Regions from separate parts of the Martinezella sp. CNPSo 3795 genome, predicted to be linked through region 3. Evidence: riboswitches for the same ligand, from Rfam matches in the RefSeq annotation. Region 3 holds a riboswitch; each other region holds the start of a gene.
What was found. Region 3 has a riboswitch for cobalamin ahead of AC13QY_RS21930 (aromatic ring-hydroxylating oxygenase subunit alpha). Riboswitches for the same ligand answer to the same signal wherever they lie in the genome.

Region 1 (10,784 bases), on a different contig from region 3:
GCGCCGACGCCGCAATTGGCGCCGACGGCGAGCGGGCCCGCGCCGATATCGGTGGCGACGGCATGAATATCCTTCGGATGCAGGCCCATCATGGTCTTGCCGGCCGTGTCGAACGAGCCGGTATAGGTATAGGGCAGGCCGACTTTGGCGGCGGCTTCTGCTGCAGCTCGGATTTCTTCCGGCGATGACATGGTTTCGATCCAGGCGACATCTGCACCACCCGCCTGTAGGCCTTCCATCTGCTCGACGAAAGCGGCGACGGCATCTTCATAGGTCAGGGCGCCGAGCGGCATGAGCAACTCGCCGGTCGGCCCGACGGATCCGCCGACGATGACCTTGCGGTCGGCCTTGTCGGCAACGGCGCGGGCGATCTCGGCGGCCGTCTTGTTGAGGCTATGCACGCGATCCTGCGCATGATGGAGCTTCAAGCGATGACGGGTGCCACCGAAGGTATTGGTGAGGATGATGTCAGCGCCGGCATCGACGAAATCCTGATGCAGCTTCGTGATCCGGTCGGGATGCTGTTCGTTCCAGAGCTCGGGCGCTTCACCCGCCTCAAGGCCCATGGCGAAGAGGTTGGTGCCGGTTGCGCCGTCGGCAAGCAGTACGCCCTTTTCGGCGAGAAGATCGGTCAGCGGATTGGTGGCGACGGTCATAGTGCGTCCTCGGATACGTCGGATGTTCGGATATCAAATGCAGATATAAACATTTCTTTATGTGAATACAACGACAAGATGGCTACCCATATGTCGACACGGCCATGGCGGCAGAAAAAAGCGCCCCGGTGAGGGCGCTCTATCGTTTGGGATGAAGATCAGCCGCTAGGCTGCCGCCATCTCTGCCGTCTCGTGCGATGTCGGCGTGACCATGGCGGCGATGATGCTTTGCAGATCGATCGTGCCGATAGGCTTGCCGCCCGCATCCATGACGATGGCTCCGGTTTGGCCCGCCTCGGTGATCTGCTTGGCGGCGACTTCCAGTGTCATGTCGCCGGGCACACGTGCACCGCCCGGCTCGCCGGCAAGCGGCTTCATGATGGTCTGGGCTTGGATGACGCGACCGCGGTTCACCTCCTTCACGAAGGCTGTGATATAGTCGTCGGCCGGCTGCAGCACGATCTCCTGACCAGTGCCCTGCTGCACGACCTTGCCGTCGCGCAGGATCGCGATCTTGTCGCCAAGGCGCAGCGCCTCGTCGAGATCGTGGGTAATGAAGACGACGGTCTTTTTCAGCTCCTTCTGCAGATCGAGGAGGACGGTCTGCATGTCGACGCGGATCAACGGATCGAGCGCCGAATAAGCTTCGTCCATCAGAAGGATATCGGCATCGTTCGTCAGTGCGCGGGCAAGTCCGACGCGCTGCTGCATGCCGCCGGAAAGCTGGTTCGGAAAGTGCCTTTCGAAGCCCTTGAGCCCGACGCGCTCGATCCAGTACTGGCCCTTCTTCTCGCTCTCGGAGCGCGGTACGCCCTGGATATCCAGGCCGTAGATCGTGTTCTCGATGACGGTGCGGTGCGGCAGTAGCGCGAATTTCTGGAACACCATAGCCGTTTTGTGGCGGCGGAATTCGCGCAGGTCGTTTTCGCTCATCTTGCAGACATCCACGCCGTCATAGAGCACTTCGCCGACCGTCGGCTCGATCAGGCGGTTGATATGGCGGATCAGCGTCGACTTGCCCGAGCCGGACAGGCCCATGACGACGGTGATGGCGCCGGCGGGCATATCGATGTTGATATCCTGCAGGCCGAGCACATGGCCATGCGTTTCATTGAGCTCGGCCTTGCCCAAGCCGTTCTTGACCTGATCGATATAATCGCGTCCGCGAGGACCGAAAATCTTATAGAGGCTTTTGATCTGGATCGCGTGACTAGCCATGGATGACCTCCGAGTGCTTCTGGAGCCTTCTGCCATAGGCCTGGCTCGTACGGTCGAAAATGATGGCAATGGCGACCAGCGCGAAACCGTTGAGGAAGCCGACGGTGAAGAACTGATTGTTGATCGCCTGCAGCGTGTTCTTGCCGAGACCGCCGACCCCAACCATGGAGGCGACGACGACCATGGCCAGCGACATCATGATGGTCTGATTGATGCCGGCCATGATGGTGGGCAGCGCGAGTGGTATCTGCACGTTGAAGAGTTTCTGGCGGTGCGATGAGCCGAAAGCGTCGGCGGCTTCCAGCACCTCCTTGTCCACGAGGCGGATGCCGAGATTGGTCAGGCGGATCATGGGCGGCACGGCATAGATGACGACGGCGATGAGGCCTGGCACCTTGCCGATGCCGAAGATGACGACGACAGGAATGAGATAGACGAAGCTCGGCATGGTCTGCATGACGTCGAGGATTGGATTGACGATCGACTGCAGGCGGTCCGAACGCGCCATCAGGATGCCGATCGGCAGGCCGATGACGATGGCGATGAGCGTACAGACGGTGACCATGGCAAGCGTGACCATCGTGTCGGTCCAGAGGCCGAAGACACCGATGAGGATCATGGAGATCGCAGTGCCGGCGACAATTCTGAGATTGCGGCTCGCGGCATAGACGACGAGCATCATGACGATGAGCACGATGAACCAGGGCGTATTGGTGAAGGCCCATTCGAGATAGTTCAGAAACCATTGCAGCGGCTGCACGATGGCGTCGATGAGCGTGCCGTAGGCGCGTACGGACGCCCTGAAGCCGTCATCGATATTCTTGCGTGCGAGGCGGATGATTGACTCGTCTATTGCCGGAAAGTTGCAGAGCACATTCGGCAGGATCGTACACTGGATAGCCATGTATTTCCCCTTCTTAGTCCGGTTTTGTCCCGCTCCACGCATGTGGCCTTCACGCGTGGATGGCTTGCAGCGCTGCGACCGGTTCTTCAGGCTGCCCCTGCATTCTTACTATATTCGCCACCATCAATCTGCACTCGTTGCGACCTTGCGCCATGTCACTCTGTCGGTATGAGGGTCATTCGGGTTGCACTGTGCGAATGTAAAATCGGCGGCAGGCACAAGGCCGCCGCCGATTCCGCAGCATGGATTAGAGCGAAGCCTTGATCTTGGTGGCAACGTCCGGGGCAACCCACTTGGTCCACATATCGGGGTAGGTCTTGAGGAAGTACTTGGCGCCGTCCTCGTTCGTGCCCTGATTGTCGGTCATCCAGGCGAGAACCTTGCCAACCGTGGCATTATCCCATTTGCGGGTCTTCATATAGTCCATGGCAATGCCGGCCTTGGCCGCAAAGTCCTTGGTGACGACGGTGTAGACATCCGAAACCGGATAGGAGTTCACCTTCGGATTGGCGCAGTCCTGCTGCGACGTGCAGGCATCCCATTCCTTCTTGTCGTGCGGCACGTTGAAGCTCAGACGAACCATGTCGTACTTGCCGAGGATCGCGGTCGGGGCCCAGTAGTAGCCGAGCCAGCCGGTCTTCTTTTCGAAGGCGTTGGCGATCGAACCGTCCAAACCTGCGGCCGAGCCGGTGTCGACGAGAGTAAAGCCGAGCTTGTCGGCGCCGAGAGCCTTGTAAAGGTTGGTCGTGGAGATCTGGCAGTTCCAGCCTGCCGGGCAGTCATAGACGGCGCCCTTGGATGGATCTTCCGGGGCCGGGAAAAGTTCAGGATGCTTCAGCGCGTCCTGAACGGTCTTGATGTCGGGATGCGCGTCGGCGACGAACTTCGGAATCCACCAGCCTTCGACGCCGCCATCGCTCAAAAGCGGTGCAGCCACGATCAGACGGCCTTCCGATACGGCCTTGTCGAGCGCGGTGCGCACGGCATTGACCCAAAGCTCGGGTGCGACGTCAGGCTGACCTTTTTCGTTCATGGAGGTAAAGGTCGGCTGTGTATCGCCGGTTACCAGGGTGACATTGCAGCCGTAACCGTTCTGCAGGATGATCTTGTCGACCTGCGCGGCAACGCCTGCGGATGCCCAGTTCATTTCAGCGATGGATACGCTGCCGCAATCTGCGGCCTGCGCCGAGCCAGCCAAAGCATAGGCGCCGAATGCAAAAATGGCTGAAGCGAGAAGCTTCTTCATTGATATCGTCTCCCAATTTTTCGTTACGTTGCGGAAATCGACTCCAACGCGTTCGATTTCTGTCGATCCCCTGTCAGCGCGGTCTGATTGCAACCGTTCATACGCCGCTGACGACGCCCGTACGGTCCCCTTTGCTGCTGTCGTGCATTTGGTCTTTTTGCGACCGCCGAATTCTGTCGCGGCCGGGCATTCTTTGCATCGACATCAATCAGCGTAAGGATTTGGATGAAGAAATCAACAGCCCATCGGGTAATGGACGTTATCGTGCCTCTTGGAGAAGCTTAAATAAGCGCCTGAATTAGCCTGTTTTCTGCCATTCGTGGCTGCAAAACGTCCATTACATGGCTTCCTCAAAGCTCTGTTGCTCAGACGGATTTGAATGGCGCTTAAATCTCGCGTCCCTGGAAGACGTTTTATATCTTATTTGCGCCGTTTACGCTTTCTCAACGCAAAGAGGAAAATTTTCAAAAAATTTTCAGATTCACTCTAATTTAAGCACTTAATAACCCTCCAGTAACGATGTCCGTTTATCAATCGATGCGTGGCGGGGGACATACCGCTGCTTCCCTGGATCAGGTATTGCGTACCGGGGAAAGCGAACCTTGCGGTGTATGTGCAGGGAAGCCGGCGTTTTTGGCAAACCGCGTCGATCTCCGGATCGCGCGGTTTTCGCGCTTGAGAGGGTGCCTTTACGAGGCAGTTTGATCTGCCCGAAGCGGCACCCGTTCCATCTCGATAACGATCAAAAATAAAGCCGCCGATGCTATCGCATGGCGGCTTCTCATGTGTCGGCTAGCGGCTTGACGCGCTATTAGCCAACATTATAGGTGCGGATGAAGCCAACCGTGCCGAAGCGCGTATCGAGCTGCTGCAGGCGGCTCTCCGGGCGGCGAACCGGAAGCTTGCCATTCCAGGCGATCTGGATGGAATTCTGTCTGTTGAAGATGAAGAGCATTGGGGTATCCTCCGACCCGGACCGGCCGGTTTCGTTGTTTGTTTTCGCGATGGAGATAATCCTCTTCCGCGTAACTCACAATGGATGAAATCGTCATCCAATGTCGCAAACAGAGCATGTTTGGGGGTGGTGCATTTTTGTATCGTGCTCGCTCTTTCCGGAGGCCCGGGATCGCGGCAGAATCAAGGCGGAATCTAGCGTTTTCAGTGGCTGTGGCGCATCGAGGTGGTGGGGAATGACAAGAGCGATCATGCTGCAGGGAACCGGCTCCGATGTCGGAAAAACGGTATTAGTCGCAGGTCTGTGTCGGCTGTTCGCAAACAGAGGCGTGAGGGTGCGCCCGTTCAAGCCGCAGAATATGTCCAACAATGCCGCCGTTGCGGAGGATGGCGGCGAGATCGGGCGCGCCCAATGGCTGCAGTCGCTTGCGGCGCGGGTGCCATCATCGGTTCACATGAATCCGGTGCTGTTGAAGCCGCAATCGGAAACCGGCAGCCAGATCATCGTGCAGGGCAAGGTTTGGGGCCATGCCAAGGGCAGGGACTATCAGGCGCTGAAGCCGCAGCTGCTCGGTGCCGTACTCGAAAGCTTCGCCACGATGCGGGCAGGAACCGATCTCGTTGTCGTCGAGGGAGCGGGTTCTCCTGCCGAGATCAATCTTCGACGCGGCGATATCGCCAATATGGGCTTTGCGACACGCGCCAATGTCCCCGTCGTGCTGGTCGGCGACATAGATCGCGGCGGCGTGATCGCGTCACTGGTCGGCACGTATCATATATTGCCGGAGGAAGACCGGCGGATGATCCGTGGCTATCTGATCAACAAGTTCCGTGGCGATGTCTCCTTGTTCGGTGAGGGCATAGAGGCCATCGGCGGCTTCACTGGCTGGCAATGCCATGGCGTCGTGCCGTGGCTGAAGGCGGCGGCGCGTCTGCCGGCGGAGGATTCCGTTGTGCTGGAGCGGCTTGCTCGTGGCTCCTCCGGCGCGCTCAAGGTCGCCGTGCCGGTGCTGTCGCGGATTGCCAATTTCGACGATCTTGACCCGCTGCGAGCCGAGCCCGATGTCGATCTGGTTTTCGTTCGCGCTGGAGAGCGTTTGCCCGCCGATGCAGGGCTTGTGGTGCTACCTGGCTCGAAGTCTACGATCGGTGACCTCCTCGATCTGCGTGAGCATGGGTGGGATCGCGATATTGCTGCCCATGTGCGCCGCGGCGGTCGCGTCATCGGTATTTGCGGCGGCTATCAGATGCTCGGCCATACCGTTTACGATCCGCTCGGTATCGAGGGATCGGTGACCGAGACGCCCGGATTGGGTCTTTTGGATATCGAGACGGAAATGGCTCCGGAAAAGACGGTACGGAATAGCACTGCCGTTTCCAAGGAATATGATGTGCCGCTATCGGGCTATGAAATCCATCTTGGCGTGACGCGGGGTCCGGACTGCGAGCGGCCATCGACCTTGATCGACGGGCGGCCCGATGGAGCCATATCGCCGGATGGCCGTGTTATGGGCACTTACCTGCATGGTCTTTTCGGCAGCGATGCTTACCGGGCGAAGCTGCTGGCAAGCTTCGGTCTTTCCGGCGAGCGCATGAACTATCGCGCCAGCGTCGATGCGGCGCTGGACGAAGTTGCGGCAGAGCTGGAAAGTGTACTCGATCCCGCCTGGCTCGACGGTCTGGTCGCCTAAAGTTCCCCCGACACTTCCCGCCGCCGGCGGTCGAGTTCTTCGCTGTAGCGGCGCAGCGTATAGCTCTCCGTCAGCAGACCGATGACCTTACGCTCGATCAAATCGTTGACCACAACGAGCGCTTCGCTCTTCGTCTGGTCGAACATCGCGGCTGCCTGCTTGGCGTTCATTTGCGGCTGCAGGAATTCGTTACGCAGCCGGATGAAATCGGAAAGGCCGTGCTCCTCGTCGTCCTTTTCGATCGGGCTCGCATAGACGTCGGGCACGAGAACCATTCCGGAATATTTCTCGTTCTTGTCGATCAGGATGACGCGCTGCGCCGAGCCGATCGGAAAATTCTTGCGGAATTCCTCGATGCTCATGTCGATGCTGCCCGTGTGCACGTCGGGGCGCATCATGCGGGCGACCGTCAGATTGCGGATCCAGCCGACATCGTGGGCGCTGCGGATGCTCTCGCCGCGCAAATGGAAGCGCCATGTGGCGAAGGAGTAGCCGAAGGTCGTGCGCACCACCAGCGACGAGGTGATGACGGCGGCCAGCACCAGGGCAGTGATCGGAAAGTCCCCGGTGATTTCAAGCGCCAGGAAGGTCATGGTCAGCGGGCCGCCGATGATGGCAACGGCCAGCGAGCTCATGCCGACGACGGCATAGACGACCGGCGTCAGCGTGGCATGATCGAAATAGGGTGCACAATAAGCGAAGATCTTGCCGAGCAGCGCGCCCATGAACAGCGAAGCGAAGAAGAGGCCGCCTCTGAAGCCGGAGCCGATCGATATTGCGGAGGCGAGCGATTTCAGTAGGAATAGACCCAGCAAGGCGCCCAGCGTCACGTCCGTAGACAGATTGAGATGCAGCGCGCCATGCCCGGCAGACAGGACCTGCGGCGAAATCAGCGCCAGTGTTCCGACGACGAGCCCGCCGAGCGCGGGCCGGAAAGGCGGCGCGATGGAACTCTTGCGTGCCAATTCTTCGACCCAGGCGACGCCCTGCATGATCAGGATGCCGATACCGGCGCAGAAGGCACCAAGCAGGATGGCTGGAAGATAATCCGCCGGAACGATCGCCCCGAAATGATCGATATCGATGGCGAAGTCATCGCCGGCAAGCAGTCTTGCAATCATCGTCGATATCAGTGCCGAGACGACGACAGGGGTTAGCGTCAGGATCGAATAGCTGCCGATGATGAGCTCAAAGGCATAGAAGGCACCGGTGAGCGGCGCATTGAATGCTGCGGCAATAGCACCCGCAGCACCGCAGCCGACGAGCATGCGCAGGTCTGCGCGGCGCATCTGCATCTTATAGCCGAATTTGGAGGCAATGCCGGCCGCGAGCTGCGTGTAACCCGCTTCAAGCCCGACGGACGCGCCGAATCCATTCGAGATCAGGTTCTGCACGGCGACGATGATGCTGTCGGTAAGCGACATCCGGCCGCCATGCAGCGCATTGGCTTCGATCGGGTCGACCATCGGCTTCTTGCGCGTGCGCGACAATATGTAGAGCAATATGCCGAGAATGATGCCGCCTGCGATCGGTGCGATGAACAACACCGATTTGTCGGGAATCGCCATTGCTGCCGAACTCAAGCGTTCGTAGTCGGTTATACCGTAGATGACGCTGTGAAGCTTGCGCGAGATATAGCTCATCGCGGTGACGGCACAGCCGGACGCTATTCCCACCAGCGCGCCGGCAAAAACAAGTCCCAGCTCGCCACGGCGCAGCAATGCCCTGAAGCGACCGAGATCGAATAGGACCGAGAAGACGCCGAGACGTCGCGGTTGGAATTTCTGCAGCATTGGAAGCGGACGATACGTTTTGCTCGAATGTGAGGGCTTACCTTCTATAAACTCCTAACATCAAAGAAATACGGCAAAAAAGCCGCTGGTTTTATGGGAATTTTCAACCGAATTCGCAATCAGGATGGCGCAGGTCGCATCCATGCCCTTGATTGACTTGAACTCAGTGAAAGCCTAATCATTGCGGCATAACGAATGGTTCCTGAGCGGCGATCTGCCGCATGGGATGAAAAGGGAATGTGAAGGGGCGGACCCAATCCGGGCGTTCTCATCACAGCCGACCCCGCGACTGTAGAGCGGTCAGGGTCTTTCGTTCGGTTTGAAGTCTATTTCGTCGATGGTTCGCATGGGGCGAACGGGGGCGAGGCAGGCGCAAATCGAAAAAGCCACTGGTGTGGCATCATGATTAACCGGGGCTGGACGCCTCTTATTCTACGAATCGTCCGCCTTTTCATGATGCATTGCCGGGAAGGTGAGAAAGATCCGCTGGCGCACGATCGGGGGCGACCGGTTTCGGTCCGCCCCCGTCGCGTCGCCTCATCCGCGAGCCAGGAGACCTGCCATGCGTGCCGGGCGCAGAGCCTGTTTTGGGACGCGAGTTCCGCTGCCAGCACGGAGGTTGTCATGGCGCAAGACGAGTTTTCGGCGTGTAGGCGCCTGTTTCCCGGTTCCAGCGACGTGCTGCCGACCCTCGCTTTTGCTCGAGAGCGGGCATAACGCATGTCGTCTTCGATTTCCCAAGCGGTCTTCGTTCTTGGCGGCGCGCGCTCCGGCAAATCCAGGTTTGCAGAATCGCTGGTGTCGGATACCGGCCTCGAATGTCACTATGTGGCGACAGGGCGGGCGTGGGATGACGAGATGCGCGAGCGCATCGCCAAGCATCGTGCCGATCGCGGCGATCTATGGCAGACGCATGAGGAGCCTATGGATCTCGTCGGGCAGCTTGCCGCTATCGACGCGGAGGGGCGGGCGGTGCTTATCGACTGCCTGACGCTCTGGGTGACCAATCTGATGATGGCCGAGCGGGATATGGCGGCAGAATTTGCCGCTCTCACTGCATTTCTGCCGACTGCGCGATCAAGGCTCGTTCTCGTCTCCAACGAGGTGGGCTTGGGAATCGTACCAGAAAATCGCATGGCGCGCGAATTTCGCGATCATGCCGGCCGCCTGCACCAGATGGTCGCGGCGGCGAGTGCCGAAGTTTATTTTATCGCAGCGGGCTTGCCGCTGAAAATGAAGGGCTGATCCATATGAACCAGGAAAAGATTCCCGCCACCGTCATCACTGGCTTCCTGGGAGCCGGCAAGACGACGATGATCCGCAACCTCCTGCAGAATGCCGGCGGCAAGAAGATCGCGCTGATCATCAACGAGTTCGGCGACCTCGGCGTTGATGGCGACGTGCTGAAGGGCTGCGGTGCGGAGAACTGCACGGAAGATGACATCATCGAGCTGACCAATGGCTGCATCTGCTGCACCGTCGCCGACGACTTCATCCCGACGATGACGAAGCTTCTGGAGCGCGATGCGCGCCCGGATCATATCGTCATCGAAACATCAGGCCTTGCCCTGCCGCAGCCGCTGGTTGCCGCCTTCAACTGGCCTGACATTCGCACCCATGTCACCGTCGACGGCGTCATCACGGTGGTCGACAGCGCGGCTGTTGCCGCCGGCCGTTTCGCCGACGATCACGACGCCGTAGAGGCTGCTCGCGTCGAGGACGACTCGCTTGATCACGAAAGCCCGATCGAGGAACTGTTCGAGGATCAGCTGACCTGCGCCGATCTGATCGTGCTCAACAAGACCGATCTGATCGACACTGATGGTCTCGGCCGCGTCCGCGCCGAAGTAGCCTCGCGCACCGCCCGCAAGCCGACAATCATCGAGGCCAAGAACGGCGATGTGCCCGCCACTGTCCTGCTCGGCCTCGGGATCGGCACGGAAGACGATATCGTCAACCGCAAATCTCACCACGAGTTGGAGCACGAGGATGGCACGCCGCATGACCACGACGAGTTCGACAGCTTCGTCGTCGAACTCGGCCCGATTGCCGATCCGGCCGCCTTCGTCGATGCGCTGAAGGGCGTGATTGCGGAGCATGATGTGCTGCGCCTCAAGGGCTTCGTCGATGTCCCCGGCAAGCCCATGCGCCTGCAGCTTCAGGCCGTCGGCAGCCGCATCGACACCTATTTCGATCGCGCCTGGACGCCGGGTGAAGCCCGCGCGACCCGGCTTGTCGTGATCGGCCTGCACGAGATGGACGAGACGATCGTTCGCAAGGCGATCGAAGCATTGGTCTAAGGGACGTCCATGCACCTCCTTC
Region 2 (10,784 bases), on a different contig from region 3:
TGACCTGGCCGTAATCGACGATGACGATCACTTCAGGGTTCTTCTCGATGACCGGCTCCCAGGACACTTCAGTCCAGCTCTTCTCGACGTCGTCCATCACATTGACGCCGCCGGCAGCCTCGATCAAGGCAGTCGGAATGCCGTAGCGCCCCGATGTGAACGGCTTTTCCTCACCGGAGTCATAGACGAAAACGCTGGTCGGCTTGGCGACATGACCGATCCTCGCCTGGACCTCGCCAAGCTGCTTGCGATAGCCGGCGACCAGCGCTTCCGCCCTGTCCTCGACGCGGAAGATCCTGCCGAGATTGAGGAGATCCACGAACATGTCGTCCATGGTCGGCTTGTTCTTCTGCATGACGAAGATGCAAGATTCGGTCAGCTCATAGACCTTGATGCCGAAGGGGGCGAGCGTTTCCGGAGTTACCTCGCCGCCGACCTTCATGCCGTAGTTCCAGCCGGCAAAGAAGAAATCCGCATTGGCGCCGAGCAGCACCTCTTTGCTCGGATATTTCGGCGACAGCTCCGGCAGTTCCCTCACGCCGTCACGCAGCTTCTCATCCAGCGTCTTCCAGCCGGAAATGCCGGTATAGCCGACCATGCGGTCCTGTAGCTTCAGCGCCAACATCATCTCGGTCAGGTTGACGTCGTTGGAAACGGCCCGCTCCGGCGCTTTGTCGAAGGTCACATCGCGATTGCAGCTGCGCACGGTGACAGGCTCGGCGAGCGTCGTGCCCGCAAACAGGCTTCCGATAAGCAAGGCCGCGGCAGACAGGGACATGCGAGAAAACATGAATAACTCCAATGATCGTATTATCGAAGGGAAAAGGAAAAGCGCTGCGGGCCGCCGTCGGTGTGATGCAGCCGCGTACCAACCCTGAAAGCGTTCGAGACATGCTCCACAGTCAGGACTTCGGCAGGTTCGCCGTGGCCCATAAGCCGCCCGCAATCCATGACGGCGATCTGCGTCGCAAAATCAGCAGCGAGATTGATATCGTGCAGCGTCGTGATGATCGTCGGGCCGAGTCTCTTGAGTAGCTCAAGAATCTCGAGCTGATGGCGGATGTCGAGGTGATTGGTCGGCTCGTCGAGGATGATGAGTTCCGGCTCCTGTGCCAAGGCGCGGGCGATCAGCGTCCGTTGCTTCTCACCACCCGACAGCGACGCGAATTGCCGCTGTGCCAAAGACTCCAGTTCCAGACGGGCAAGCGCCTTGGTCGTGACCTCATGGTCGCGATCGCTCCAGCGTGCCATGCCCTTGCGGTGCGGGATGCGGCCCATCAACACCACGTCCCGCACGCTGAAGGGAAAATCACCTGGCGTCTCCTGCGGCACGACGGCGATGCGCTGCGCCGCCTCCCGCGGACCTATGGACCAAAGATCGATGCCGTCGAGACGCACCGAACCTCGCTGCGGCTTGAGGCCGCGATAGAGGCAGCGCAGCAAGGTCGACTTGCCGGCTCCATTCGGACCGATGATCGCAAGCCGGGCGCCGGCCTCGACTGATAGCGTGATGCCACTGATGATCGGCATTCCCTTCTGGGGACCCCAGCTGATGCCGTCTGCTTCCAGTCGTGCGCTTCGTTCGGACATGACCCGGCTCCTATTGCAATACGACCAGCTGGCGTTCGGCTGATACGATGGCGGCGGGAATGCGCGCGAGGGTCTTGCCTGCCAGCGCTCTCGGGCGTTCGCTTTCGCGGGTCAGCCCATCGGGGCGATCCCGATAAAGCTTCGCGAAGGAGACGAGCGCACCGATATCGCTCGCATCCTCGATGTCACCGAAGAGGTACGTCGACTTTGGCGTGGCCTGGAAAGCGACCGTGCACGGCCGTTCGCAGCCCGCCATACAGACGCTGCCCTCCAGGCTGAAATCATCTGCGAGTGCGGCGTCAGCCTGGGAGATCGCCATCTGCAGATGTTTCAGGAGTTCGAGGCCCGGCCGGCACGGTTTGCCGACATGACGGCAGTTGGTGCACACGGTGATCCGGTGCGTCGCCTCTTTTGTATTATCCATGAGATGCCTCCCGGAGATTTCGCCGGAGGCACAGTCAAGATGGGGCCAGCGGACGCAGCGGCGCCCTCGCCCAACCACTGATTTTCCATCGGAACACCCCGTCCGTTGCGGTTGATATCGTCGATGGCAGGTCTCCTGGCTCGCGGGTCACAACTCGTTCGCGCCTTCCCGGCTTGACGCCAGTGGCATATTGCGAACGCGCTCTCCGCTTACAGTTGCGGGGGCAGCCACGGTCTTGGCCCCTGATGGGTAATCCGCACCGTGTTCCCTTTTCAGCCGCCATCCGGATCGATCCGAAAGCAGCACCATCGGCGGTATTCATGTCATAGAAAGCGGATGCGGGCAACGGGGATGTCATATGCGCTTTCATTTGTCCTGGAGCTTCGGCCTGAGTAGGCAATCGTTACGTTATTACATAACAAATGACAAGCCATTATCTCCGCTCGAGGCCGCAACTGCGATATGCATATGCGGCAGCACTCAATCGCGATCCAGAATGAAAGAAACCGCAGGGCTGTCAGACCGCCTTGCACTGAGGATGAAAACGCTCCGCGACGCTCTCTGCCGCCGCATAGGCCTGCGTCACGATCTCAGGCACCAGATCGATGTCGGGGAGACTTCCAAGTCCCAGGGGACCAATCGCAAAAAGCCCGTCTGTCGTACGCCCGTTGACCTCAAGCGAGCCTGTCGCGTCCACGGCGAGACCGAGGCCAAGCTCGTCCGGCACCGCGAGACCGGCATCGATGAGGCTACGCAGCAAGGGTGCATTCAAATCCGGCGCCTGGCACCGACAATCGATTACGTCGTCGGCATAGAGCTGCTCGGTCTCCTGCCGGCCAGCCGGCTTCAAAACCAGCCCGGTCGGCGTGCGGCGGATAAAATGACCGCGCCGCAGCAGCGTATTGCCCTCGGCAAGCTCCTGATTGAGGCGTACATGCAGCGCCTCGGGAAGCCGATTGCGATGGCTGTCATAAAGCGCCCGCAAATGGCGGTTGAACTGCTGCTTCTGCCCGGCTGGCAGAGATCGCCAAAGCGAGCGCGCATGCTTGCGCAAGCCGTTCATGACGGATTGCCAGCTCTGGCCGTTCGCCTCCGCCTCGACGCAAGCCTTGCGGACGAAGCGGACGATCTCGCTGAGCTTGCCGGGCATCTCGTCGGCAGGGAAAACCGGATCGGCATTGTTGCGTGTGTGGCTCTGCGGCAGAAAGCCTCGCCGCGAAACAATGGTGATCTGCCCCGTATAGCCGTTCTCACGCATCTGCAGCAGCCGATCGACGACGCGCAGGCCGCTTCCGAGCAGGATCGTATGCGGTCGCGACACGAGACGGCGCGCCCGCACCGTCGTCGGCACGGTCACGAGATCGCTGGCCTGGAATTCGTGATCGCTAATGCCATAGCCTGTCGCCAGCACCACCATGTCGAAAGGCGCATTGGCGGCGCCATCGCTTTCCACTACGAAACGGCCGCCCCGAACACGCCGAAGCCCGAAGACCGTCTCGCTGCTGACCTGCACCGCCACATCCCGCCGTGACGAGAAGGCTTCCGAAAAGCGCTGATAGACGTAGTCGCTGAAAATGCTCTTCGGTACGAAGATCTGCAAAAAACCGGGTATGGCGGCGGGGACGGCGCTGCGGAAAGGCGCATTACCGCAAAGCCATTGATTGAAGTCGTCGGGATCTCCCGCGGAAACGGAAAGATCGCGAACACGGCTGTTGAGAATTTCACTGCTATGTCCGGAGGCGAGCGCCTGTCCGCCGCTGACGGTGGAATTAGGATCGAAAAGCTGCAGATGGAAGGGAAAGCGAACCGTCTTCATCAGGGCGATCGCCATCATCATGCCGGAAAAACCGCGCCCGATCACGGCAATGCGAGGCATCGCATAAGGCCGCGCTGTCGCGTTCGTCCTGGCGGAAAAGAATCCCTGAACCGTCATATCAACTCCTGGGGCGAGAGGTGGTCGATCATGCCTTTCTTGGGCTTGCTGACTTCACAGGTCCGGAAACACAGAGCCGATATCCGGGCCTCGGCAACCTTGGGACTGCGGCCGACAGAACGCACGAAAGCCGCTTCCGTTCTCAATACGCGTCGCGCTTCTTCAATCAGGACCCTTCCAAAATGAAAGATGCGACAGGCAGGTCCAACTCTGATCCAACACCAGATGCCTGCAATCAGCCGCCATATGATTACTTCGTCAAAAGCCATCAGGCAGCAGAATTATTGCCATTGTCTACTTATTTAGTCGTATATGAAAGCGCGAAAACGCTCCGCTAGCAAGTGCTTTCTTGTCCGGGCGGAATAGGGTCGACGAAGCTGCGGTACAGAAAACGGCGGGCGACCGGACACTCCCTTCGTATCCGGCACCTGCGTCGACCGGCAAAAAGGGAAAGCAATTCCAAGCCCTAGGACCAGCTTATGAAGCAGCTTTCGCTATTCGTTGGTCCCAGAGAAGAGGGTTCGCAACCCGCCATCCTCAACGCATTATATCGGGCCGCTCGCTTACAATTTTCGTGGTCGGCGCCTATCGTGCCCGAGGGCGCAACATGAATGCGCCAGGAAAATCCGTTGTACACTCCAGCTATCGAAATTAAGATCGCAGGGATTTGCTGCGCCTGAGAAACCGACTTGGCGCTGGCCGAGGAGTGGTGAATGGGGACTGTTTCGCAGTTGCACGAACGTGTCAGGCCGCCCGCCCATCGCGTCCAGAGCGAAGAGGAAGCGCTCGAGATCGCACGTTCGCTCGCCGCCGGTTTTGCTCAGCATGCAAGCGATCGCGATATCAATCGCATCCTGCCCTATGACGAGGTCGAAGCCCTGTCGCAGTCAGGCCTGCTGGGGATTTCCGTTCCTTCGGAACATGGCGGTATCGACATTTCGAACTGCGTTCTTGCCGAGGTCGTTGCGATCCTCGCCGAGGCAGATCCTTCCATAGCACAGATATTGCAAACCCATTTTCATGTGCTGGAAGCGGTAAGAATTGGGGGCGGCGAGGACCAACGGGCATCCCTTTTCGACCGCGCCATTATCGGCGATCGTTTCGGCGGCATCTTTTCCCAATCCGGTGCAAGCGGCACCGACCAGCATCCCTGGCATCTGACAGCGGACGGGCTCGGCTTCCGCCTCAGCGGACGGAGCCAGCCTTCCGCCAGCATTCTGTTTTCGGACTGGATTGCGCTATTCACGACCGACAAACGCAAGGGGCTGATCGCCGCTGTCGTGTCCAGAGATATGGAGGGCATCCAGATCATCGACGACTGGGATGGCTTTGGTCAGCGCACCTCCGGAAACGGCACGATCATATTGCATAATGTCTATCTCAATGCCGACGCCCTTCTTCTGCACCGAGAAAAGCTGGCTGAGCCTACAGTGATCGATAGTGTGAACCAGCTCACCGGCGCCGGCATCAATCTCGGCATTGCCCGCTCCACGCTGACGGCGACGATGGAATTCGTGCGGACCCGCTCTCACTCAGGCAACGGGGATGAGCGAGCCGTCAACGATCCGCTGGTCGTGACAAGGATCGGCGAGATTGCCATCCGCATTGAGGCGGCGACGGCGATGGTGGAGCGCGCCGGCGGCAGGATCGATGCCGCACAGATCAATCTCACCGAAGATCATGTTATCGACGCCGCACTCTCCGTTGCGGCGGCCCAGACGATTACTGCCGATATCGCGATGGAAGCAGCCGACGCGCTGTTTGAGCTTGCGGGCACGGAGTCTGCGCGCATCGGACTCAACCTTGACCGCCACTGGCGCAACGCCCGCATTCACACCCTGCATGAACCGGCCCGCCGGAAATACCACATCGTCGGCAACTACCATCTCAACGGCGTAAAGCCATCGAAGACCTCATTGCCTTGATGGGCGCAGGAGAATCGACAAGGTCAGCCGATGTGTGAGGCCCGGTGGTTTTCCCGTTCCGGGATATCGGCGTCAGCGCCACCGGCAACGAATTCCTCCAGCGACATGTTGTCGAGAATCTCGGCAATCGCGTCACGCACCTCGGTCATCGAGCGCCGAACCTGACAGCGTTCCGGATCGGAACAGTCGTCGCAGGCTTCGTAAGCAGTACGGCTGGCGCAACGGATAGGCGCCAACGGGCCGTCCAGGGTACGAATGACATGGCCGATGCGGATTTCCGATGCGGGGCGCGACAGCGAATAACCGCCGCCTGGGCCTTTCTTCGAACGCAACACGCCGGCATTTCGCAATTCGAGGAGAATGGTATCGAGAAACTTCTTCGGAATATTGTTGCGTAACGCGATATCGTTGATGAACGCGGTTTCACCCGGACCAAGGCGTGCGAGATCCACCAGCGCCTTCAGTCCGTATTTTCCTTTTTTCGTAAGCATCGCCGTCCGCTTTACTGCAAAGTCGATTGTTGAAAACCCGGCGTGGCTCAAAAGAGACTCAACGGGCCGGTCCTGTCAGCACAGATTGCGGAAGTAACCCCGCAGCCCCTTACGAACAAGACAGTAACTCACAAATTGTATAGTTTATATGAGTAAATTTAGGCAATTGTATCGCCTAAGCAACGAATTTGCGGCTTTTCTTGGATTTAGGCGGCGCTACTGTCCAAATATGCCTTCTCTTGCCCACGCCTGAAGTCGGCAACCGCACCCGCCACCTGGTCAGCCACCAGAACGGCATGCTCGACCACCTCGGGCAATCCCATCAATTCGCCGAAGGTTCCGCGCGCAAGCGGTCCGGAGATAAACAAGGATGGAACCACCGTTCCATCGCCGGCAAGCGCCCGTGATCGCATATCGCAGGAAAACCCGAGCCGTGCGGGATCCATTGCGAGATATCCGGCCTTCGATAGCTCGTCGATCCAGCCCTGCGATTGCAGGATCCCGCGGTGCCCTGGTCCGGTGGTGACCACGACCGCATCGAATTGCCTTTCAACGGATCGCTCCGAACGGCTGAGGCGTAGGGTGCAGTCGACCACGTCATCTGCAACGCCGACCGCCGCGACCGAAGCCGCCAGTATTTCCAGCCGGCCGCTTGCAAGCGCCCCTTCACTGACAGCCTCCACCTGCGGCGCAACGCGAAACCGATGCACATCCCAGAATGGCCTCAAATGCCGGACGAGACGTCGCCGTTCCGCGATCGGCAGCGCGTGCCAGACATGCCGGCCTTGCGCCCTCACCTGGTCGATGACAGCATGCCAGCTGCGGCCTTCGTCCTGCGCCTTGCGGATGGCGGTACGTACGTTGCGCAGCAGCTCGACTGCCGTCTTCGACGGCTGAGTGGCGAAATCGCCGAATGGCTCCTGCCTGACTGCCGCATGGCCGCGCGAGCGCAGGCCGCGTCGGGATATGGCAGTAATCGGCCCCTTATGGCCTCTGAGCCCGAGCGAGGCAATGACGTCGGCCGAGGTCAAACCATTGCCGACGATCAGAACGCGATCCTCGGAGCGAATGGCCGCAAGCGCATCCGGTCGTGTCGGATCGGGAATGAAGCGCGGGTGATCGGCAAGCGCATCCTGCAGCACTTGCGGCGGCAAGGGCGACGGATGACTGGTGGCGATGACGAGAATGTCAGCATCCACGCGCTGTCCATCAGTACCGGTGACCGTCCAGCGGTTGCCCGTCCTTTGAATACGCTTGACACTTTGCCTGACATGGAGGAGCCGCCCATTCTCGACGAAAGGACGGATCATGCTATTGATATAGTTTCCAAAAACGGAGCGTCGCGGAAAAAAACCGCCATTCACGGCGACCGCCGCATCATCATTGGCAAGTGCGTCATTCTCCAGCAGCCAGCGCTGAAAATGCTCGATGTCGTCGGGCAACAGGCTCATTTTCGCTGCCGGCACATTGATGCGGTGGGCAGGATCTTGCGTGTCGTAGGCAAGCCCTGCCCCCAAACGCTCCCTTGGCTCGAATATAAAAAGCTGACAGCCCCGCCCCGACTGATTCTGTAGCAAATGGAAGGCAACCGCCGTCCCGGAAACGCCGCCGCCAACTATGACGATAACAGGCAAATCAGGCGCCTGGTGGTCCGAGCCGATGGTCAATAGCCAACTTCCTCCAGATCGATCGCCACACGAATTCTACATCCGCCGGCAACGGCAATTATCAGTGAGGTAGTGATATACTCTATAAAATTTGTTGACAATACGATTGCAGCGCGTGCCTGCCCTCTCTGCAACCAACGGCAGTCAATACAGTGCTGATATGCCTTTGCAAACAAACGGTTATTTGTGCCCCGCACAACATTGTTTTTGCATCGCAAGATGTAAAAAACTTGGCATACACCCGTTCGAGGAACATACTCGCGGTTGTTCTGGTTCGTGTTCTCTGTGGGAGGAGAAACATCATGGAACTACTTCGTCTGCTCACCGCGTTCGACTATACGTTGATGCTCATTCTGGCCGCGATCTTTGTATTTAGCGTCATGGAAGGCGTTCATAAGAAGCACTGACCGCATACGGTCGAAAGCGATCGCCATTGCCGTCAGGCGAACATGTCTGATGTGGCTTAAAGCGCGCAGCTGAACCAGCTGGCAAAGCCATCAATCCGACGTGGTCGGCTCATAGGGGCAGCCGCCTATAGCAGCGACAGGATCTGCCGATGCAGACAGGTCGCCGCGTGGCGAGCCTCTCCCCGTCGAAACCTCCAATCATCCTGTATTTCCCCCAAATAGGCATCGCGAGCGAGCTGCATGGTCGTCCGGGCTACGTGTTCAGACAGGCGCGGCATGACCCATTCGGCGGCGAGGTCCTTGCTGACGAATTCCCCAGTCGCCGCCGTTCTCCACATACGGGCCAGTGTCAGCAGAACATTCCGCTCGTCTCCATATAGATTGGCAAGCAAGGCCGGCAGCGCCTCCCGTATAGCGCCCCCTATATCTCCAGGCGGAATTTCAACAAGAAGATCATCAAGGGCCGGGCCAAATAGCGTTAGGGCCTGCTGCCGCGCCTGAGCCAGGACGAGCGTGATGTCCGGATCACAAAGAGGCTCAGGGATTCCGCCGGCCTCGAAGTCGTCGCGCAACCATTCACCATAGACAAACTCACTACATGCCGGAAAAAGTGGTGCGGAAAGATGATCCTTCAGAAACACCATGAGCTCGATGCAGCGTGAAGCACCGGGCCGGACTGGGTGACGACCCGAAGTCGCCAGAAGACGAGCAAGCAGGCGTTTGCGCATGGAATCGGTCATCGGGAGATCGATGATTGCCAAAACATCCACATCGCTTTGCGGACGCAGTCCGCCTGCGACCGCCGATCCGTGCAGATAGACGGCTTGAAGGTGATCGCCGAAAACTTCCTTGGCAATTGCCAAAGCCGCTCGGGCTTCTGCCGGAATTTCCGATGTTGCAGTCCGCATGCAATCTCCGATCGCGATCATCCGGATATAGCGATCGAAGAGCCGCTTTTACAGCCCAACTCAAGCTCTTCATCTTCGTAATCGTCAAACCAAAGTGCATGGATCTAACAAGACATCCCAAAAGAGCCGGATCAAAGTCCGGTTGCTTTGAGAGTGAGATTTCTTGATTATACTTACAAAAATCAAAGAAAATATGCAGCGCTGGATTGTATAATCCGACACGTCTATTCATCGATCTAAGAAAAATGTTCCGCAAGCTTCGCGCAAACAATTCCTGGGATATTTCTCGACGTCGATAAGACATGAAGCAAAGAGGATATACTTATGAGTTACGATTGGGAGGGCATAAAGACACGCCGCATGAGAAGGTTGAAATATGGGCTGTCCCTATTTCTCTTCACGATGTCGCTAACCGCGCCAGCGGCATTTCTGTTGCATCTGCGCTGAACCGAGCCTTCTCTTCCGGCAGCGGATCATCAATTCCATTCCCGTTTAACAGACTCCAGCATCCAGACATCAATCCATGGCGGACGGGAACCAAAGCAAGCCTCCGTTCGTTCCTAAGGGCACTTCCCCCTATCAAGGAGAACATCATGGCCGACGTCTCGCTGGACAAGGATATCAACACTCAGATCAACGAGCTTCGCGGCCAGATCGATAAGCTCTCCACCGAATTGGCAAGGCGCATCGACAGCGCCTCGGATCGCGCCGACGAGGCTCTTTCTTCGACAAGGGGAAAAGTTGCAAGCATCGCGGACCATGCCCGCTCCGAGGGCCGGAACGTGGTGCAGGCCGCAAGGGAAAATCCGACAGCCACGGGCTCGGTCCTGATCGTGACGGCGCTACTCGGTCTATTTACCGGCCTTCTGCTGGGCAGGCTCTCCGATTGACCGACGGCCTCAACAGCCGAAAACCCTAACGCGCTGCAAATTGCCTAACGATTTCAAGGAGTTTTTGGTGGGTGATGTAGGGCTCGAACCTACGACCCGCTGATTAAGAGTCAGCTGCTCTACCAACTGAGCTAATCACCCGTACCGCTTGCTGGCGGCGTGACCGGGCATATAAATAGGATCGGTTTGATTGTCCAGCGGCCAGACGAATTTTCTTTGTTTTTTTGTCAAAAAAATTTCAGAGGCCGCCGAAAACTCAATAAAATCAAAGCTCAAGAATTCCTGATGCAACACGCACCGCCTGGCCGCCGATACGTGCATTGGCGATCAGGCCGCCATCGATGTCGAGGTGAAGATGAATCAGCGACGGCCGCCCCATCTCGATGCCCTGCTCTATGATGACCGGATGATGTCCATCCGGCAGGGCGTCGAACTGATTGATCGCACCGGATAGCGCCGCCACCGCAGCACCTGTCGCAGGGTCCTCGACGATACCCATTCCCACGGGGAACATGCGCGCATGGAATTTGGCAACGTGATTGACGCCGC
Region 3 (10,784 bases):
CGCATGCCGACTGAAGCGGAAGCCCGTCTGCTGCAGCAATCGCGCCTCGCGCCAGTGCTTGCCTATGCCGGCGAAGACATCGATGCCGATGGCAATGTGATTTCCTGCCAGATTGGCTGCTTTGCTTCGGAGCGGGTCGTCGTGACGGTTTGAGCCTCAGACCTTGAGGACCTTGCCCGGATTCATGATGCCTGCCGGATCGAAAGCCGTCTTGATCCGGCGCATCAGGTCGATTTCGATCTCCGAGCGGATGGAAGCAAGCTCGTCGCGCTTCAGCTGGCCGATGCCGTGCTCGGCCGAGATCGAGCCGCCATGCTGTAGCACCAGACCATGCACGATCTTGTTCATCTCGCGCCACCGGCCGATGAACTCCGCCTTGTCGGCGCCGACGGGCTGCGAGATGTTGTAGTGAATATTGCCGTCGCCCATATGGCCGAAGGCGCAGACACGCGCGCCCGGCATGGCACCGACAACGGCCTTTTCGGCTTCCGCCATGAATTGCGGGATTTGCGCCACCGGCACGGAAACATCGTGCTTGATCGAGCCGCCTTCCGGCTTCTGTGCGTCCGACATGCTCTCACGCATATGCCAGATGGCCTTCTGCTGCGCTTCCGAGCTGGCAATGGTCGCATCCTGGATCAGTCCGGCCTCATAGCCTTGCTCGAGCAGCGCCGTCATCATCCGCTCGGCGGTCTCAGCCGAATCCGAGGTGGAAATATCGATCAGGACATACCAGGGATGGGCTGTGTCGAGCGGGTCGCGCACGCCCGGAATATGCCGCGTGGTGAACTCGACGCCGATGCGCGGCATCAGCTCGAAACCAGTCAGTGCCGTGCCGCAGAGGCTGGAGGCATTCTTGAATAAAGTCAGCGCGTCATCGACCGATTGCAGGCCGGCAAAGGCCACCTGATGGCCAAGCGGCTGCGGGAAAAGCTTCAGCACCGCGCCGGTGATGACGCCGAGCGTGCCTTCCGCGCCGATAAAAAGATCGCGCAGGTCGTAGCCGGTATTGTCCTTCTTAAGACGGCGCAGGCCGTTCCAGATCTCGCCCGTGGGCAGCACGACTTCGAGGCCGAGGCAAAGCTGGCGCATGTTGCCATAGGCGAGAACGGCCGTACCCCCGGCATTGGTGGAAAGATTGCCGGCGACACGGCAGGAACCCTCGGAGCCAAGCGAAAGCGGAAACATGCGGCCATGCTCGGCCGCAGCCTTATGGACATCCGCGAGAATGCAGCCACCGTCGACGATCATGGTGTTGCCGACCGGATCGATATCGCGGATGCGGTTCATGCGCTCCAGCGACAGGATGATGTCGGAACCACCCTCGCGCGGCGTCTGCCCGCCGACAAGGCCGGTATTGCCGGTCTGGGGAACGATGGCCGTGCCGGTTTCACTAGCAAGCTTGAGGATGGCCGAAACCTCTTCCACCGAGCTGGGCTTCAGCAACATGGGCGAGGCGCCGTGATAGAGCCCGCGGTTTTCCACCAGATGCGGCGCAATTTCCGCCGGGTCACGTACGGCGTGTTTCTCGCCGACGATGGCGGCGAAGCGATCGAGAAGGTCGGAAGAGGGGACGGAGCTGCTCATGGCGTGTCCTTTGCCTGATGATGTCGGGCTGATTTATTCTCTGGGCGCGGCGGCGCGGCGCAGCCGGTCGTTGATGGCCTCACCGAGGCCCTCGTCGGGAATATGCGAAAAGGCAATGGTCGCAGCACCCGTAGCATCGGCGCGCTTCATGAAGTCAAAGAGGTTTGCTGCGGCTTCGGCGAGATCGCCGCTGACGCTCAGGTCCAGCACGGCAATGGCCTTTTCGCTGCCGGGAATATCTGGTGTCCCAAAGCGGATCAGCGCTTCGTTCGCGGAAACCTCAGTCGCGTCGAGGCGCACGGCTGCGCCCGGTGCATAATGCGAAGCCATCATCCCCGGAGCCTCGATGGCAGCCGAGGCTTTCTTCTTGCGCTTCAGCGCCTTGCCGGCCACCCGCTCGATCTCGCTGGCCGCCAGCCCGCCGGGCCGCAGCAGGCGCATCTCTTCATCTTCGACCTTGACGATGGTCGACTCCACGCCGACGACCGAGGCCCCGGCATCGAGGATGAGCGTGATCCGCTCCCCAAGGTCGTCATCGACATGATCGGCGCTTGTGGCGCTGATCTTGCCCGAAGTATTGGCGCTCGGCGCAGCAAGCGGTCTGTCGAAGGCGCGGATCAGATCGCCGGCAAAGCCTTGCGGCACGCGGATGCCGACCGTGTCGAGCCCGGCAGTCGCCAGCGGATGGATGCCGCTGTCGGGTTTGAGCGGTAGCACCAGCGTCAGCGGGCCGGGCCAGAAAGCTTCCGCCAATTTACGGGAGATAGGATCGAAGACCGCATAGCGTTCGGCCATGGCGAGATCGCTCATATGGCAGATCAGCGGATTGAAACGCGGACGACCCTTCGTCTCGTAGATCCGGGTAATCGCGGCGGGATTGGTGGCATCGGCGGCAAGACCATAGACCGTCTCCGTCGGCAGCCCGATCGGCAGACCCTCTGCGAGAGTCGCTGTCGCGACTTCGATCGCCGTTTGCGGATGTTCGAGAATGTCTATGTGTCGTGCCATGGCCTGCCTGCTTGCAGTTCAGGCCGTTTCTTATGCTCTTCGAGTTTTCGGATCAATCGTCAAAGCTGGCGAATAATGTCGCGAAGCTGCTCGTTGCGCGCGCCGAGGAGAAGAACATTGCGGATGGCGATCTGCGGATCGTGGGTATGGAACAGCACGCCGTTGCCTCTGACGTCGCGATTGATCGTCAGCTTCTTGTCTTCCGCTTGCCTGTCCGGATGGATGGCGACGGCGAAATACATCCGCGAATATTTGAGGCTGATGTCCTCGAAGAAATTCTCTTCCTGGCCGATGCGGGCAAAGAAATTGGCGATATAGAAAGCCCAGTTCACGTCCTCATAATGCGCGAACTGCGTCCGCGCCGCGGTGACGTGACAATAGCCGAGATGCGGCGTGTCCTTCAGCGTGTGGTGAAAGATGAGCTTCGGAAAGCGAATGGACTTGTGGAAGCTGTTGAGCCGGTCATGGGTCTTTTCGCCGGCATCCCTGAGCTTCTGTGCCGTGCGCACAGCCACCTGCTCATGGGTAAGATATTCCCGCTCTTCCGCCAGCCAATGTGGCCTGTTGCGGTTGATGCGGCCGGTGCGCAGGAATTCGCTGTAGCCCGTCGTCGATACCGGTGGCGCCGGTTCGGGCTCGGCGGGCTTCCCAGCGTCGAAATATCTGAGTTTGGCCATGCCGGATCTCGCTATAAAACTCTTCGCGACATGATGGACTATGGAGCTTGAGCCGAGCTTGATCGCGCGCTGGACCGAAGGCCCCCGATGGCGGCTCTGCGGCGCTCTCCGCCGCGCAACTAGTCTTCCGATTATCGGCCGTTTGCGGACCTGTCGCAATCAGGATAAAGCGTCATTGGTCGAACGCACATGCGATGCTCGCAGCATCTCCAATGCAAGCGCCCAAGCGATTGAATTGCCAGTCAATATTCTCACGGCACGCAACCGTCCCGGCGTCCCGTTTCGCCTGTCGTCAATTTCGGAGCCGATGTCGCATTGCAGCGCAGCGGCTGGCGGAGCCGGGAGCTATGATGCCATCAATCTCAAGGTGCCGTCCGCTAGGGAGACGGAGAATTGGGAAGCCGGTCAAAATCCGGCGCTGCCCCCGCAACGGTGGTGGAGTGAGGCATGGCGGATAAAGCCACTGGGTCGATCGACCTGGGAAGGTGCCATGGGGCTCTGGAAACAGGGCCGCTCCAGAGCCCGGAAACCAGCCTTGGGCACATAGGTTTACTGACCGCGGCGGGTGGTCGGGACATTGCTTTTGGCCGCTCCCAATCGGCCGTGCATGTCCTTTGCCCGCCTCCTGGTACTGCTAAGGATAGGCAAATGGACATCGGCAGCAAAGTTCTGCGGCAACTGAAGAACCACCGGACGGGTTTCAGTCTGGAGCAACCCTTCTACACCGATCCGGATTACTTCATGCTCGACATGGAGACGATCTACTATCGCGATTGGCTCTTCATCGGCCATGATTGCGAAGTGCCGCGTGCGGGCAATTACTTCACCGTCCAGATCGGCGATTATCCCGTCGTCATCGTCCGCGGCCGCGATCAGGTCATCCGCGCCTTCCACAATAGCTGTCGCCATCGCGGCTCACGCGTCTGCACGACGGAGCGCGGCTCCTCGGCAAAGCTCGTCTGCCCCTATCACCAGTGGACCTACGAACTTGACGGCTCGCTGCTCTTTGCCCGCCAGATGGCGGAGGATTTCGACAAGAGCCAGTATTCGCTGAAGCCGGTTCACTGCGAAAGCGTCGGCGGCTACATCTTCATCTGCCTCGCGCAGAACGCTCCCGATTTTGCCCCGGTTCGCGCGACGATCGAGCCCTACATGGCGCCGCACCGCATCAGCGAAGCCAAGGTCGCCTTCCAGAGCACCATTATCGAAAAGGGCAATTGGAAGCTCGTCTGGGAAAACAACCGCGAATGCTACCATTGCGCGGCCAATCACCCGGAACTTTGCCGCACCTTCCCGGAGGCTCCGACCGTCACCGGCGTGCAGGGCGCGATGAACGACCCCGTTATCGCTGAACACTGGCAGCGCTGCGAAGCTGCCGGCCTGCCGAGCGAGTTCAAGATCTCGCCGGATGGACAGTTCCGCGCCGCCCGCATGCCGCTGATCGAAGGGGCCGAGAGCTACACCATGTCCGGCCAGAATGCCGTCAGGCGGCCGCTTTCATCTGACGTGACGATCAACGGCATCGGCACCATGCTGCTGTTCCACTACCCGACGACGTGGAACCACATGCTCGGCGACCACGCGATTTCCTTCCGTGTCCTGCCGATCAGCGCCGAGGAAACCGCCGTCACCACGAAGTGGCTCGTCCATAAGGATGCCGTCGAAGGTGTCGACTACAATCTGGAAGAGCTGACCCACGTCTGGACCGAAACCAACGATCAGGACCGCCGCATCGTCGAGGAAAACGCCTTCGGCATCCGCTCGCCGGCCTATGAGCCCGGTCCCTATTCGGAGGTCCATGAAGGGGGAGTCATGCAGTTCGTCGAATGGTACACGACGTTCATGATCAACCGGCTGCAGGGCGACCAGGCCAAGCTGTCTGCGGTTGCCTGAGTATGAACATGACCGTCTCCTACCCGCATCGACACCTCGACCAGATGCAGCCCTGGAACGACAGGCAGCATGTGCTCGAATGCCTCTCGGTCACGCCCGAAGCGCCCGACGTGATGACCTTCACGTTCCGCTCGGACAAGGACAACTGGTTCCGCTATCTGCCGGGACAGTTCGTGACGCTGGAGCTGCCGACGGCTCCGGAGCCGGTCATGCGCACCTATACGCTGTCGTCGACGCCGTCGCGGCCCTTCTCGGTCGCCGTGACGGTGAAGGCGCAGAAGGACAGCATCGGCACGCGCTGGATGTTCGAGAACCTGAAGCCCGGCATGCGCATCAAGGCTTTCGGCCCGCTCGGCGATTTCAGCCATATCCGCCATCCCGGCGAGAAATATCTCTTCGTCTCGGCCGGCTCCGGGATCACGCCGATGATGTCGATGACGCGGTATATGTCCGATATCGCACCATTGTCTGATATTACCTTTGTCAACTGTTCGCGCAGCCCGACGGATATCATCTTCCGCTCCGAACTCGAATATCTCGCCCGCTTCATGCCGAGCCTCAACCTCGGCTTCATCGTCGAGGGCTGCGGCCGCACCGATCTCTGGTCGGGTTTGAAGGGCCGCATCGACAAGGCGAAGATCGGTCTGCTGGCGCCGGATTTCATGGACCGGACGATCTTCTGCTGCGGCCCGGAAGTCTTCATGGACGCCGTGCGCTCCATGCTCGAAGCCCATGGCTTCGACATGTCGCGCTACCATCAGGAAAGCTTCCAGCCGGCCAATGCGGCGACACCGCTCGCAGAAGTTTCCGATGATGCATCGGGCGAGGCGGCGACCACGATCCGTTTCACCATGGCGGGCAAGGATGTGGCCTGCGCAGCGGGACAAACCGTGCTTCAGGCGGCCCGTGGCGCCGGCGTGCGCATCGGTGCCGCCTGCGAATCCGGTCTTTGCGGGACATGCCGGGTCATGAAGCTCTCCGGCGAAGTCGAGATGAGCCACAATGGCGGCATCCTCGATGACGAGATCGACGAGGGCTATATCCTCGCCTGCTGTTCGCGTCCGAAGACGGATGTGCAGATCGAGGCGTAGAGCATTTCCAGGTGCGCAGCGGTTTTCCGTCCGGAATGCGTAAACAAACAAGAAGATAGAGCGTTTTCGCGATTTGAGGAAAAGCGAAGATACTCTAGAAATCCTGGTAATTCAGCTCGTTGATCTCGCCCGGCTTCGATTGCGGGGTCGAGGCAGTGACGACTGGGTCGACGTCGGCCATGAGCGAAACGAGCGTCTGCCGCGGCCCGCTGCACATCTGCGCGAGCGCGATCGTCACGTCCGGCGCGGGCAGGGGTTTGGCCGGCAGGAGATCACCTTGCGGCCAGATCTTGGCAAGCTGAATCTTCGTCATCGGCACGACATTGACGTCGATATCGGTGAGCGTGCCCGGCACGCGATAGGGGCAGCTTTTCTCCGAGCAATTGTCTGAAGAAGCGAACTGCCAGATGGCATAATTGTCCCAGTTGCCGAGTGGAAAAGTGCCTTTGACATCAGGCTTGTAGCGCGCATACCACAAGGGCAGCCGCGACAGCAGCGGATAGGTGCCGCGATGGTCGGCTATGTATCTGGCCGTGTTGTGATTGACGTAGAGAATGGGGTAGCGCCCCGTCCTGACCTTGATGTGGGCGACGTAGATCTGCGCGTCATCCAGCGACATGAACTGCGTCGCGTCCATGCCGTCGATATCGAGCACCATCAATTCATCGGGCTGGGGATTGGCGTAGTCGAGAAAATGATTGGCCTGATCGATCGGATTGCCCGGGCGCCCCAGATGATAGGCGCCCCATAACAGGCCATTCGTCTTTGCCAGCATGCGGCGGGTTTGAAACAGTTCCCGGCTGACCGCGTATTTTCGCCACATCGTCCTGCAATGGGCCACCGTATCGCCGCCATGATCGCCTGTGCAACTGAAGCTTTCAGGAAGTCCGTCGGACGCCTTGGAGATGAAGCCGGCTATCCGTTTGTCCTGCAGAAACGCGTTCCAGTCGATGGTGTTCAGCTCGTAAGCATCGACAATCAGGGCGTTTTTTGGATCGCCCCAGGGCTGGCTTTCGCCGGCCGACGGCTTGGAGACCGGCCCCATCAGGGCCAGGATCGTCAGCAAGCTGTAAATGAGGAGGTTACTCTTTCGGTATCCTTTCATGAAATAATAGTAAGGATTGCTGGTTAATCTTGGGTTAAGAAAGCAATCACTATAAGTTCATCGTGGAGCCCCTCGTAACTCCTTAAATCGGTAGGGATTTGAGGAACTAAATAACGCGCTGCCGCGTTTCTTGCCGTCTATTCGGATATGCGACGAAGCAGGCGGCGAAACCTTGCTCGGGAAGCATTCCCGACATGAAACGCTACAGGCTTGAGTATCAGGTCGAACCAGGGAATGGAGATGAAAATGCTTGGTTTCCGTGCAAAAATCGCGACAGTCGCCTTAACGGCTGCCGTCGCCATGACGAGCTTCACACCGTCTTTTGCCATGCAGATGCCGGCCGCACCGATCGTAAAACAGTCCGCACCCACCCAGGCCGCGCCTGGTAATGTCGAAAAGGTGCAGTGGCGCCATGGCGGCTACTACCGCCGCGGCTGGTATGGCGGCTATCGTGGTTATCGAGGGTATCGTCATGGCTATCGCTATCATGACGGCTATTGGTTCCCGCTGGCTGCCTTCGGCGCAGGCGCGCTGATCGGCGGCGCGATCGCCAGCCAGCCGCGTTACTATGAGCCGGCTCCGGCTCCGTCCGCGGGTATCAACCCGCGCCATGTCGCCTGGTGCGAGTCACGCTATCGCTCCTATCGCGCCTACGACAATACCTTCCAGCCGAATTCCGGCCCGCGCCGTCAGTGCTATTCGCCGTATTTCTAAGCAGCGTTTCCAGAACGACCAATGCCAGCCGTCCGGTTTTTCGCCGGGCGGCTTTTTGCATAATTCGACGTCAGAGAATATTGACCCGCTTGAGTAGCCACCATGCCAGCAGCATGGAGGCGATGATGAAGCCAACCGCATATCCGGTGCCACTTGCACCGCTCGCCAGCGGCAACCCTGATGTGTTCATCCCGAAGAATCCGGTCACCAGCGTCGGCGGCAGCAGAAACGCGGTCATGATCGACAGGATGTAGAGATGCCGATTGATCTCGGAGGCAAGCTTCGAATCGATCTCTTCGTGCAGCAGCCTCGCCCGTTCCTGCAGTGCATAGACGTCGTGCTCGACCGCTTCGAGGCGTCCCGTCAGCCGGCCGGCGACATCCTCGAAGCCGAGCGGCATTTCCTCGTCGTCGGAGGCAGCGGCGTGGCGCATCAACGAGAGAACGGTCCGCAGATGGCGATGCAGGCGCACGATCGTCCTGCGGATGGGCGGCAGCTTGGCACGCTCGTCGCGCGACGTATTGCCGTGGACGAAATCCTCGATGCCATTCAGCTCTTCGCTGATTTCGATGACGACGGAGATCAGGGTTCGTTGGAACTCGACGACGATCAGCTCGAAAATATCAACGGGATTGGAAAATCGTGCGGCGTTTTTTTCGATCAGCACCCGGGTCCGGTCCAGGCTGCGCAGCGGCTGCAGCCGGGTTGTTATCAGCAGGCGATCGGTCAGTGCGAAATGCAGCCAGCCGATGTCGTGGGTGTTGTGGGCAAAGTCGCGCTGGAAGTCGACCAATGTGCCGAAAAGCATCTGCTCGTCGACCGTAATCGTTGCATGTGTCTCATGCGTGGTCAGCGCTATGCGGGCGGCTTCGTTCAGCCCCGGCGCATCCTCGAGGAAGGCCGGCACCCGGGCATCCACGAGATTGAGATGCAGCCAGAGAAAGCCGTCGTCGCCGAACAGCCTCGAACGATCGGTATCGTCAGGTAGGCGCTCCGGCTTGGTTTCGCCGGGACGGAGACGGTATGCCCAGATAAAGCCTGGTATGGTGTTGGCTGACGTGAGCGTGTTCATGGGGGCATCATTCGCATTGTCTGAACAGTTGCCTTAGTCTTCGTTCATGACGATTGTTTATGCAAGTCGCTGCTTTGGCGGAATAATCGCGGATATAGGCGGCGATGTCACGGCCGCTCGGCACGCGTAAGACACATGTCACGTTCGGGTTCGCGAGATGATGGAAATCGATGCTTCCTGCAATTTGAGAAAATTGACGTTTACGTAAAAATAAATTAGCTATAACCACAAATGGCCAATGGTCCGGATGAGGCGGGCCATCGCCAGTATCGATCCGGAGGAAATCATCATGTACAAGGCGCCTGTCGAAGAAATCGCGTTCACCCTGAAACATGTCGCTGGCATGGAGCGCGCCATGGAAGAGGGCGTTCTCGGCGATCTCAGCACCGATCTTGTCGATGCCATCCTGTCGGAAGCCGGGCGTTTCGCCGGCGAGGAGGTGGAGCCGCTTGCCGAGAATGGCGACAAGCAAGGCGCAAGGCTGGCGGATGGCAAGGTGGTTCTTCCCGATGGCTGGGAGAAGCTCTACCGCGACTGGATCGCTGGCGGTTGGAATGGCCTGACCGCGCCCGAGGAGTTCGGTGGGCAGGGTCTGCCGCACATGCTGAACATCGCGACGCTGGAAATGTGGAATTCCGCCTCGATGGCCTTCGGCCTCGCGCCGACGCTGACCATGGGAGCGGTCGAAGCGCTGCGGGCTCACGGCAGCGAAGACCTCAAGAAGACATATCTGGCAAAGCTCGTCTCGGGCGAGTGGACGGGGACCATGAATCTGACGGAGCCGCACGCGGGTTCCGATGTCGGTGCTCTGCGCTCCCGCGCCGAACGCCGCGATGACGGCACCTATCGCATCTTCGGCCAGAAGATTTTCATCACCTGGGGCGATCACGAAGCGACCGAGAACATCATCCATCTCGTTCTCGCCCGCCTTCCGGATGCGCCGGCCGGCACGCGCGGTATTTCGCTGTTTCTCGTGCCGAAATTCCTTGTGAATGAGGATGGTTCGCTCGGCGCCCGCAACGATCTTTTCGTGCATTCGCTGGAACATAAGCTCGGCATCCATGGTTCACCGACCTGCACGATGATCTATGGCGATGGCAAATATGGTGCGGAAAAGGGCGCCGTCGGCTGGCTGGTGGGCGAGGAGAACAAGGGCCTCGCCTGCATGTTCACGATGATGAACAATGCCAGATTGGCTGTCGGCATTCAGGGCGTGGCGATTGCCGAAGCGGCCACCCAGAAGGCCATCGCCTATAGCCGGGAGCGCACCCAGGGCCGCGCGCCGGGCACGGCCGTACCAGGCATGAGCCCCATCATCGAACATCCCGATGTCGCGCGTATGCTGCTGACGATGAAAGCCCTGACGCAGGGCTCGCGCGCGATCTGCTACGCCTGTGCACAGGCGATCGATATGTCGCATCGCGATCCCGAGAAGGCGAAATATTGGCAGGAGCGTGCAGCATTGCTGACGCCGATCGCCAAATCCTTTTCCACCGATGCCGGCGTCGATGCCGCATCGCTTGGCATACAGGTTCATGGCGGCATGGGCTTCATCGAGGAGACGGGGGCAGCACGCCTGCTGCGCGATGCGCGCATCGCACCGATCTACGAGGGCACCAACGGCATCCAGGCGATCG

Region 1: it holds a riboswitch for cobalamin, as region 3 does, so the genes downstream of both, cobU (bifunctional adenosylcobinamide kinase/adenosylcobinamide-phosphate guanylyltransferase) here and AC13QY_RS21930 (aromatic ring-hydroxylating oxygenase subunit alpha) in region 3, are expected to answer to the same signal.
Region 2: it holds a riboswitch for cobalamin, as region 3 does, so the genes downstream of both, AC13QY_RS14320 (DUF1636 family protein) here and AC13QY_RS21930 (aromatic ring-hydroxylating oxygenase subunit alpha) in region 3, are expected to answer to the same signal.

The regions. Positions count from the first base shown of each region.
Region 1 covers NZ_JBXSOQ010000004.1:225,293-236,076, forward strand. The annotation lists gene bmt (betaine--homocysteine S-methyltransferase) at 1-656, opposite strand, end outside; gene AC13QY_RS14465 (quaternary amine ABC transporter ATP-binding protein) at 822-1,874, opposite strand; gene AC13QY_RS14470 (ABC transporter permease) at 1,867-2,778, opposite strand; gene AC13QY_RS14475 (ABC transporter substrate-binding protein) at 3,026-4,024, opposite strand; gene AC13QY_RS14480 (hypothetical protein) at 4,836-4,979, opposite strand; gene AC13QY_RS14485 (cobyric acid synthase) at 5,215-6,669, shown strand; gene AC13QY_RS14490 (chloride channel protein) at 6,666-8,462, opposite strand; cobalamin riboswitch at 8,642-9,041, shown strand; gene cobU (bifunctional adenosylcobinamide kinase/adenosylcobinamide-phosphate guanylyltransferase) at 9,183-9,707, shown strand; gene cobW (cobalamin biosynthesis protein CobW) at 9,713-10,762, shown strand; gene cobN (cobaltochelatase subunit CobN) at 10,772-10,784, shown strand, end outside.
Region 2 covers NZ_JBXSOQ010000004.1:186,232-197,015, reverse strand. The annotation lists gene AC13QY_RS14330 (ABC transporter substrate-binding protein) at 1-790, opposite strand, end outside; gene AC13QY_RS14325 (ABC transporter ATP-binding protein) at 811-1,590, opposite strand; gene AC13QY_RS14320 (DUF1636 family protein) at 1,601-2,014, opposite strand; cobalamin riboswitch at 2,123-2,339, opposite strand; gene AC13QY_RS14315 (FAD/NAD(P)-binding protein) at 2,532-3,947, opposite strand; gene AC13QY_RS14310 (hypothetical protein) at 3,968-4,285, shown strand; gene AC13QY_RS14305 (SfnB family sulfur acquisition oxidoreductase) at 4,661-5,872, shown strand; gene AC13QY_RS14300 (RrF2 family transcriptional regulator) at 5,896-6,363, opposite strand; gene AC13QY_RS14295 (FAD/NAD(P)-binding protein) at 6,570-8,030, opposite strand; gene AC13QY_RS14290 (aminoglycoside adenylyltransferase family protein) at 8,563-9,345, opposite strand; gene AC13QY_RS14285 (hypothetical protein) at 9,939-10,235, shown strand; tRNA gene AC13QY_RS14280 (tRNA-Lys) at 10,301-10,376, opposite strand; gene AC13QY_RS14275 (PhzF family phenazine biosynthesis protein) at 10,501-10,784, opposite strand, start outside.
Region 3 covers NZ_JBXSOQ010000008.1:193,017-203,800, forward strand. The annotation lists gene phnF (phosphonate metabolism transcriptional regulator PhnF) at 1-153, shown strand, start outside; gene AC13QY_RS21915 (FAD-binding oxidoreductase) at 157-1,587, opposite strand; gene AC13QY_RS21920 (L-threonylcarbamoyladenylate synthase) at 1,621-2,595, opposite strand; gene AC13QY_RS21925 (DUF6656 family protein) at 2,655-3,272, opposite strand; cobalamin riboswitch at 3,621-3,824, shown strand; gene AC13QY_RS21930 (aromatic ring-hydroxylating oxygenase subunit alpha) at 3,921-5,165, shown strand; gene AC13QY_RS21935 (FAD-binding oxidoreductase) at 5,168-6,256, shown strand; gene AC13QY_RS21940 (glycoside hydrolase family 25 protein) at 6,351-7,301, opposite strand; gene AC13QY_RS21945 (BA14K family protein) at 7,608-8,075, shown strand; gene AC13QY_RS21950 (transporter) at 8,146-9,147, opposite strand; gene AC13QY_RS21955 (acyl-CoA dehydrogenase family protein) at 9,437-10,784, shown strand, end outside.